DNA from 2 places in the Cellulomonas taurus genome. Region 1 is predicted to be linked to the other one. Evidence: riboswitches for the same ligand, from Rfam matches in the RefSeq annotation. Region 1 holds a riboswitch; the other holds the start of a gene.
The links. Region 1 has a riboswitch for S-adenosylmethionine ahead of HGK68_RS14130 (DUF1737 domain-containing protein). Riboswitches for the same ligand answer to the same signal wherever they lie in the genome.
Positions count from the first base shown of each region.

Region 2: it holds a riboswitch for S-adenosylmethionine, as region 1 does, so the genes downstream of both, HGK68_RS00430 (methylenetetrahydrofolate reductase) here and HGK68_RS14130 (DUF1737 domain-containing protein) in region 1, are expected to answer to the same signal.

Region 1 covers NZ_CP051884.1:3,048,127-3,052,330, reverse strand. Annotated here, with positions in the region: gene HGK68_RS14145 (hypothetical protein) at 6-542, shown strand; gene HGK68_RS14140 (O-succinylhomoserine sulfhydrylase) at 678-1,898, opposite strand; gene HGK68_RS14135 (rhodanese-like domain-containing protein) at 1,895-2,302, opposite strand; gene HGK68_RS14130 (DUF1737 domain-containing protein) at 2,299-2,496, opposite strand; SAM riboswitch class I at 2,501-2,594, opposite strand; SAM riboswitch class IV at 2,692-2,807, shown strand; gene HGK68_RS14125 (aminotransferase class V-fold PLP-dependent enzyme) at 2,852-4,204, shown strand, end outside.
Region 2 covers NZ_CP051884.1:94,759-98,962, reverse strand. Annotated here, with positions in the region: gene HGK68_RS00435 (peptidase C14) at 1-1,545, opposite strand, end outside; SAM riboswitch class I at 1,736-1,830, shown strand; gene HGK68_RS00430 (methylenetetrahydrofolate reductase) at 1,835-2,830, shown strand; gene metE (5-methyltetrahydropteroyltriglutamate--homocysteine S-methyltransferase) at 2,838-4,204, shown strand, end outside.

The sequences.
Region 1 (4,204 bases):
CTCCCATGGCTCAGCCCGTTCTTGACCACATCGCGCTCGCCCCGTCCCGCCCGGCGCTCTCGGTCGTGCCCACCCCGACCCCGACGATCGCCCTGCACGCACCGGCCGGCGCCGGGATCGAACACCGACCGGGCGACAGCGCCGAGCTGCTGATCGCCGCCGCTCGGGCCGACGTGATCCGGTTGGCGTTCTCCGCCGACCTGTCCACTGTCGCCGAGCTGACCTCCTGGGTCGACCTGGCAGCTCAGGGCATCGCCGCGGCCGGTCGGCAGCGGCACCAGGTGACCCTGCTGCTCGACCTGGACGTGGTGCTGGCCGTGGACGAGCGGGCAGCCCGGCGCAAGCGTGCCGACCTGGAGTACCTGGACGCGCTCACCGGCCTGACCTGGTCACCGGCCGCGACCCGCGTCGTCACCACCGCCGATCTGCTGCTGGCCGAGCTGCGCGAGCTGGCGGAGCGGACGGGGGTGGACGGCCTGGTGCTGCACCCGCTGACCGAGGGTGCCTGGGTGGAGACGGAGCTGCGCCGACTGGTCGCGTGATCTGCGCGGTCGCAGAGTCGAGCCGGGGTCGACCAGGCCGACGCAGGGGCATGCGGCTTCCGGGCCGCGGGTCGAGGGCGCACCCAGGTCCCCGGCCGGTCGGTAGGTGCCCTGCGCACCCAGGTCCCCGGCCGGTCAGTCGTCGAGCGCCTGGGCCAGGTCGTCGATCAGGTCCTGCGGGTCCTCCAACCCGACCGACAGTCGGATGGTGGACTCCCCGATCCCGACCGCCGCTCGTCCGGCGGCGCCGAGCTTGCGATGGGTGGTGGTCGCCGGATGCGTGACCATCGACTTCGCGTCACCGAGGTTGTTCGAGATGTCGATCACCCGGAGCCGGTCCAGCACCCGGAACGTCGACTCCTTCGATTCCTGGTGCAGGGTGAAGGTCGCCACGGTGCCGCCGCCGTCCTGCTGGGTCAGCGCCAGGGCGTGCTGCGGGTGCGAGGGCAGATAGGGGTAGCGGACCTGGGCCACCGCCGGGTGCTGTTCCAGCCAGGTGGCGACGGTCAGCGCGGAGGCGGTCTGGTGCCGCACCCGCAGGGACAGCGTCTCCAGGCCCTTGAGCAGCACCCAGGCGTTGAACGGGCTGAGCGACGGCCCGGTGTTGCGGATCAGGGTCTGCACCGGCCCGTGCACGAAGTCGTCGCTGCCCAGGATCGCGCCGCCGAGCACCCGGCCTTGCCCGTCGATGTGCTTGGTCGCCGAGTAGACGACCACATCCGCGCCGAACAGCAGCGGCCGGGACAGCACCGGGGTGGCGAACACGTTGTCGACCACCACGACCGCACCGGCGGCGTGGGCCAGCGCACTGACCCGGGCGATGTCCACCAGGTCCTGCATCGGATTGGACGGCGTCTCGAAGAACACCACGTCAGCCGGGGTGGCGAGCGCCTGTTCCCACTGCTCCGGCACGTGGCCGTCGACGTAGTCGGTGCGCACGCCCCACTTCGCGAGGATCTCGTCGAAGATCACCACCGACGACCCGAACAGCGCCCGGGCGGCCACGATCCGGGAACCGCTGCCGACCAGGGCCGCGAGCGCCGTGAACACCGCGCTCATCCCGGAGGCGGTGGCGTAGCAGGCCTCGGCACCCTCGATCAGGCGCAGACGTTCCTCGAAGGTGCTCACCGTCGGGTTGCCGTAGCGGGAGTACAGGAAGCGATCCGACTCCCCGGCGAAGGCCGCCTCGGCATCGGCGGCGCGGTCGTAGACGTAGCCCTGGGTCAGGAACAGCGCCTCGGAGGTCTCGTGGAAGCCGCTCCGCACCGTGCCGCCCCGCACCGCCAGGGTGTCCGGCCGCAGGGTGTCCCGGGGGAGGGTGCCGTCCTGCCAGTCGCCGGGCCCCGCCGCCGTCACAGCGACCGCCAGGGCAGGCCTTCGGCCCGCCAGCCCCAGTGTCCGCGGGCCCCGTCCGGCCCGACATCGCCCTCGAAGCCGGTCAGCACGTTGTACGACGGACCGATCCCGGCGGCGGTGGCGGTGGTCGCCGCGGCGACGGAGCGCACGCCGGATCGGCAGAGGAAGACCACCGGACGGCCGTCGGTGACACCCAGCTCCGCCAGCTGCGCCAGGAAGTCGGGGTTCGGTCGACCCTGTCCGTCGACCCACTCCACGAAGCCCACCCGACCGTCCAGGTCGGGCACGCCGATGCTGCGCCACTCGCCCTCGGTGCGGACGTCGACCAGCAGGGCTGTCGGGTCGTCGGCGAGCAGCTCCCAGGTCTGCTGGGGGGTCAGATCACCCGCGTATCCGGCGCTCACAGCGGACGCACCGTCGGCTCGGGGGCGGTCGGCAGGATCACTGCCTGCGCGACGATCACCCGGTCGCCGTCGTAGGTCGCGGTCGGGCTGCCGTACAGCTGATAGCCCTCGGCCAGCGCGGCGCTGACCCGCTCGCAGAACGACCGGTCGTCCGGTCCGGTGAGCAGGCGGTAGGGCAGGGGTGCTTCGGTCATCGCTCCTCCATCGGTCCTGGCGGTAGCACCCTGGGCCGGTGTGGCCTGGGTTGCTGCGGCGTCGTCGAGCCAGATCTCTCGGCCGCTCTGGATGGTGTGCGGCGACCATAGTCAGCCGGGGCCGTCGATGCCAGGACCGACCGCACTGTGAGCAGCTCTTGACGGATCCCGAACCGCCGGTTCATCGTGGGCGCAGGTCATGAGTGCCAGCGCGTAGCCCCGGCTTGCTGGCCGGCAACCCTCCCTCCGCGGCGGGGTGCCCCGGGTGACGACCTGGCCCAGCACCGTCCGGTGCTGAGCAAGCGCGGGGTCCGCCGGGTCATGTCGGCGACCCTCCACCTGTCGGAGGTCCACCATGTCCACACCCACCCTGAACCGGGTCGACGTCCTGCTGCCGGTGGTCGGGGGTGACACCCCGGTCCCGCTGGTCGACGGCCGCACCGTGCCGTACGCCAACCTCGACTACGCGGCGTCCGCCCCCGCTCTGGAGTCGGTGGCCGCCCGGGTGACCGAGGTGCTGCCGCTGTACGCCTCGGTGCACCGCGGTGCCGGGTACCTGTCCCAGGTGTCCACCGCGCTGTACGAGACGTCGCGGCAGACGATCGCCCGGTTCGTCGGCGCCCGGGACGAGGACGTGGCGGTGATCGTGCGGAACACCACCGACGCGCTCAACCTGCTGGCCGGGTGCGTGCCGGGCGCGGTGCTGGTCCTGGACTGCGAGCACCACGCCAACCTGCTGCCCTGGGTGCAGACGACCGGCGGCGACGACCGGCGCGCGACGGTGCTGACCAGCGGCCCGACCGCCGCCGCCACGCTCGAGCTGCTGCGGGAGGAACTGGCCCGCACCCCCTACGCGCTGGTCACCGTCACGGGTGCGTCGAACGTCACCGGGGAGAGCCTGCCGCTGGCCGAGCTGGTCGCGCTCACCCATGAGGCCGGGGCGCGTCTGCTGATCGACGGCGCGCAGCTCGTCCCGCACCGTCCGTTCTCCCTCGTCGACTCCGGCGTCGACTACGTGGCGTTCTCCGGTCACAAGACCTACGCCCCCTTCGGCGCCGGTGCGCTGGTCGGTCGCCGGGACTGGCTGGACCAGGGCAGGCCGTACCTGGCCGGGGGCGGCGCCGTCCGGGACGTGCGCACCGACCGCACACTGTGGCAGCCCGCCCCGGCGCGGCACGAGGCGGGGTCGCCGAATGTGCTCGGTGCGGTGGCGCTGGCCGCCGCCTGCGAGGAACTGGCCGCGCTGCCGGCCGGGGCGCTGGTCGCCCACGAGCACGCGCTGCGCGAGCGGCTGACCGACGGGCTGTCGGGGATCGCGGGGGTCCGGGTGCTGCGGCTGTGGCCCGACTCCGTTGACCCGGTGGGGGTCGTCTCCTTCACTGTCGGGGAGGACGATCCGGGACTGGTGGCGGCCTACCTGTCCGCCGAGTGGGGAATCGGCGTGCGGGACGGCCGGTTCTGCGCACACCCCCTGCTGGCTCGGCTCGGCGTCACCGGCGGTGCGCTGCGGGCATCCGTCGGGGTCGGCACCCCGGTGGAGGCGGTGGACCGGCTGATCGACGCCCTGCACGCCTGGACCACCGAGGGACCGCGGGCCAGGTACGCCGTGGTGGACGGCTGCTGGGCGGTGGAGGACGACCCGCGACCCGGGGTGCACGGGATCGACGCGCTCGCGGCCACCGCCGCCGCGGGGTGCGGGCCGGTGGTG
Region 2 (4,204 bases), 480 kb from region 1:
CCGGGCGTCCACCCGGCAGCCGCGCATCTGCAGACCGTCGGCGTTGACCCACATCCAGCTCGGGTAGTCCGGCATGCTCGGGTCCTTGACTACCTGGCAGTCCTCCAGGGTGAGGTCGATGACCCCGACCCGGGCGAAGAACAGCGCCGTGACCTGCTGCCGGACGGTCACCCGCTTCGCGCGACCACCCCAGGTCGCCCCGGAGTTGGCGAAGGTCATCAGCCCGCTGTTCCCGATGTAGGTCAGGTCGTGCTCGTACTGGCCGTGGGTGACGAACGGGCCCTGCACGTCCCCGTCGCCGTGACAGTTCTGCACCATCGAGTACGCAGCGCAGGTGAAGTCGTTCAGGTGGCGGGCGTTCGAGGTGCGGCAGTCCCGGACCTGCGCGTACAGGCAGCTGATCTGCTGGGTCAGGTACCCCGCACCACCCAGGGTCACGCTGACCGGATTGCGCAGCGAGCACTGGGAGGTGACGTAGGTGGTGTTCCACCGCCGCATGATCACCGGCCAGAACGTGCGCTCGGCGTCGATCTGGTGCACGTCGCAGTGCGTGGCGTACTCGAAGGCGACCGGGTGCGAGCCGGTGATCTGGTCCGACCCGGTGCCCAGGAACCGCATCCGCTGCACGGTGACCCGCTGCACCGGGTCCACCCGGGTCCAGGTGAGGGTGCGCCCGGCGGTGAGCGCCCAGCCGGTCTTGTAGCCGACCCGGACATGCGTGCCGTCGACGATCTGGGTGATCTGCAGCAGGTACATCAGCTCCCGTTCGGCGCTGCCGCCACCGGGCCGGGGGTTGGTCTGCACCGCCCACCACTGCCCGACGGTGAAGGCCGCGGAGTCGGGCACCGGCAGGATGTCGACCTGCTCGGGCAGGTCCGAGGGCAGCGCACCGGTGACGACCTGATCGGTGACGGCGCCCTGGAAGAACAGCACGGCAGCGAACGGGTCGTTGGCCGCCGCGGGCTCGATCCCCTCGGTGGTGACCAGGTGGTTGCCGAAGTCGAGCACCAGGTCGGAGCGGCTGAACCGGTGCCGCCGGACGAAGTTCAGGTCGGTGTGCGCCTCGATCCGCCGCACCGTCGGGTCGGCGACCAGGGCATCCAGCGCGTCGTCGGCCGGGGTGTCCGGGCCGAGCACGCCGAACTGCCGGAAGTCGACGGTGCCCTCGTGCACCAGGTGCCAGCGGCCGGTCGCCGGGGAGGTGGCCCGGGCGATCACGGTGCCCCCGTTCGGCTCGGCGGTGGAGGCGGCATCCCAGCGCATCAGCAGGGCACCACCGTCACCGGCGGCGGCGTAGCCGATGACCAGCACCACGTCGTCCTTCTTCGGATTGAGGGCGCGCAGGTCGGCGACCGTGGGCACGCTGCGCGCGGATCCGGCACCGGCGCCCCCGCCCGCCTGCGCGGTGGACGCGGTGCCGAGCACGGCGGCGGCCCCGAGCACCGAGACCCCGCCGAGGCGGAGCAGGCTGCGACGGGCTGGGGTGGCCGGAGCCGGGTCGTCGACGGTGACGGACTCGGTCGGGTCGGAGCGGTGCAGACGCATGACAACCTCCTGGATCGGTGGATGAGCTCCACACGGAGGTGCCGGGCGTTCGGATGACCGGGCGCGGGCTGGGCGGACGGCCGGGCGAATGGCGCCGAAGCTATGGCCGCGCGGCACCGGGTGTCAACGGCCCGGGCCTGACATGACAGGAATGCTTGCCAGCCTCCGCCCCGGAGACCTAGCGTTGCGCCACCCATCCAGAGCGACCGAGAGACCTGGCTCGTCGACGTCGCAGCAACCCCCCGCGAGAGCGGGTGCGGGTGCTTCCGCCAGGACCGATGGAGCAAGCATGAGCGCAGGTGAGTACCCCGACGGTCTGGGCGCGATCGAGCGACCCACGGTGTCCTTCGAGCTGTACCCGCCGCGCAACCCGAACGCCGCGCCCAAGCTCTGGTCCACCGTCCGGGCACTGGCCGACGTGCGGCCCGACTTCGTGTCGGTGACCTACGGGGCGAGCGGTTCCACCCGGGACACCACCCGGACCCTGGTCCGCCGACTGTTGCGCGAGACCTCCCTGACCCCGATCGCCCACCTCACCTGCGTGGGGACGTCGCGGGCCGAGCTGGCGGCGACCGTCGAAGAGTTCCTGGACGAGGGGGTGCGGGCCTTCCTGGCCCTGCGCGGTGACCCGCCGACCGACGGCTCCTGGCAGGCGCACCCGGACGGTCTGCCCACCGCGAGCGCCCTGGTCGAACTGCTGCGGGAGATCGAGGCCCGGCGCTGTGCCTCCAGCCCGGCCCAGGCGGTCCGGGCCACGGTGCGGCCGCTGTCGGTGGCGGTGGCCGCATTCCCGCGCGGCAACGCCGGGGCGGGCAGCACCCGGGAGCAGGACATCGCCGCACTGCTGGCGAAGCAGGCAGCCGGTGCCGACTTCGCGATCACGCAGCTGTTCTACGACGCCCCCTCCTATCTGGAGCTGGTGGCGCTGGCCCGGGACGCCGGGGTGACCATCCCGATCGTGCCCGGCATCATCCCGATGACCGACCCGGCGCGGCTGCGCCGGGTGCAGCAGCTCACCGGCGTCGAGGTGCCCGAGTCGGTGCTGTCCCGGCTGGACGCCTTCGACCCGGAGACCGAGGCGGCAGCCCGGCACCGGGTGGGCACCCGGTTGGGCATCGACCTGGTGAACGCGGTGCTCGACGGTGGCGCCCCCGGTGTCCACCTCTACACCTTCAACAACGCAGGACCTGCTCTCGACCTGCTCGACGGCGCCGGACTCGGCGGCGACGGCGCACCGAGGGCCGCCCGGGTGAGCGTGTCACCCACTCCTGTCCCGACCAGCTGAGGCGAAGATGACCCACACCCACCCGTTCCCCGCCGGCATCGTCCTGGGCTACCCGCGCATCGGACCCCGGCGTGAGCTCAAGAAGGCCATCGAGTCGTTCTGGGCCGGACGTTCCACCGCCGCCGAGGTCGAGGCCACCGCCGCCGACCTGCGCCGCCGCACCCGCACCCGGCTCGCCGAGCTGGGTCTGAGCACCACGCTGCCGGCGATCCCCAGTGCCTTCTCCTTCTACGACCAGGTGCTGGACGCCGCTGTCGTGCTGGGTGCGGTGCCGGAGCGGTTCGCCGACCTGCGCGACGCCGACGGCGGGCTGGACCTGGCCGGGTACTCCACGGTGGCGCGCGGCCGCGGGGACGACCTGCCGCTGGAGATGACCAAGTGGTTCGACTCCAACTACCACTACCTGGTGCCGGAGATCGGTGCCGACACCACCTTCGCCTACTCCTCGGACCGACCGGTGCGGGAGTTCGCCGAGGCGCTGGCCGACGGCGTGCTGACCCGGCCCGTGATCGTCGGACCGGTGACCTTCCTGGCCCTGGCCAAGAGCACCGACGGCACCGCCCCGATCGACCGCCTCGACGACGTGCTCCCGGTCTACGTCGAGCTGCTCCGGGCGCTCAAGGCCGCCGGTGCCACCTGGGTGCAGATCGACGAGCCCGCGCTGGTCTCCGACTCCACCGGCGTCGACGCCGACCGGCTGTTGGCCGCGACCGAGCGCGCCTACCAGGTGCTCGGCGCCGAGCTGGCCGTGGACGATCGCCCGGCTCTGCTGGTGGCCGCTCCCTACGGCGAGCTGCGCGAGGCACTGGACGTGCTGGCCGAGGCACCGATCGAGGGCGTCGCCCTGGACCTGGTCCGCGGCTCGCTGCCCACCGTCTCCGACGCGACCCGGGCGGCCCTGGCGGACAAGGTGCTGGTCGGTGGCGTGATCGACGGCCACAACATCTGGCGCGCCGACCTGGACGCGGCACTCACCACCCTGGAGCGGCTGGAAGGGCTCGGCGCCGAGCAGACCGCCGTCGGCACCTCCACCTCCCTGTTCCACGTGCCGCACGACGTGCAGGACGAGCCGGACCTGGCCGACACCCTGAAGTCGTGGCTGGCCTTCGCCGACCAGAAGGTGGTCGAGGTCGTCACCCTCGCCACCGGTCTGACCGAGGGCCGCGAGGCGGTGCACGCCGAGCTGCTGGCCGCCGCCGACGCCCGTCGGTCCCGGGCCGAGGCCGCCGGGGTGGTCCGCCCCGAGGTGCGCGAGCGGGCCGCCGGTCTGGAGGAGTCGGCCTTCGGCCGCGCTGCCTACACCGAGCGCCGGGACGCCCAGCAGGCCCGGCTGAACCTGCCGCCGCTGCCGACCACCACCATCGGGTCGTTCCC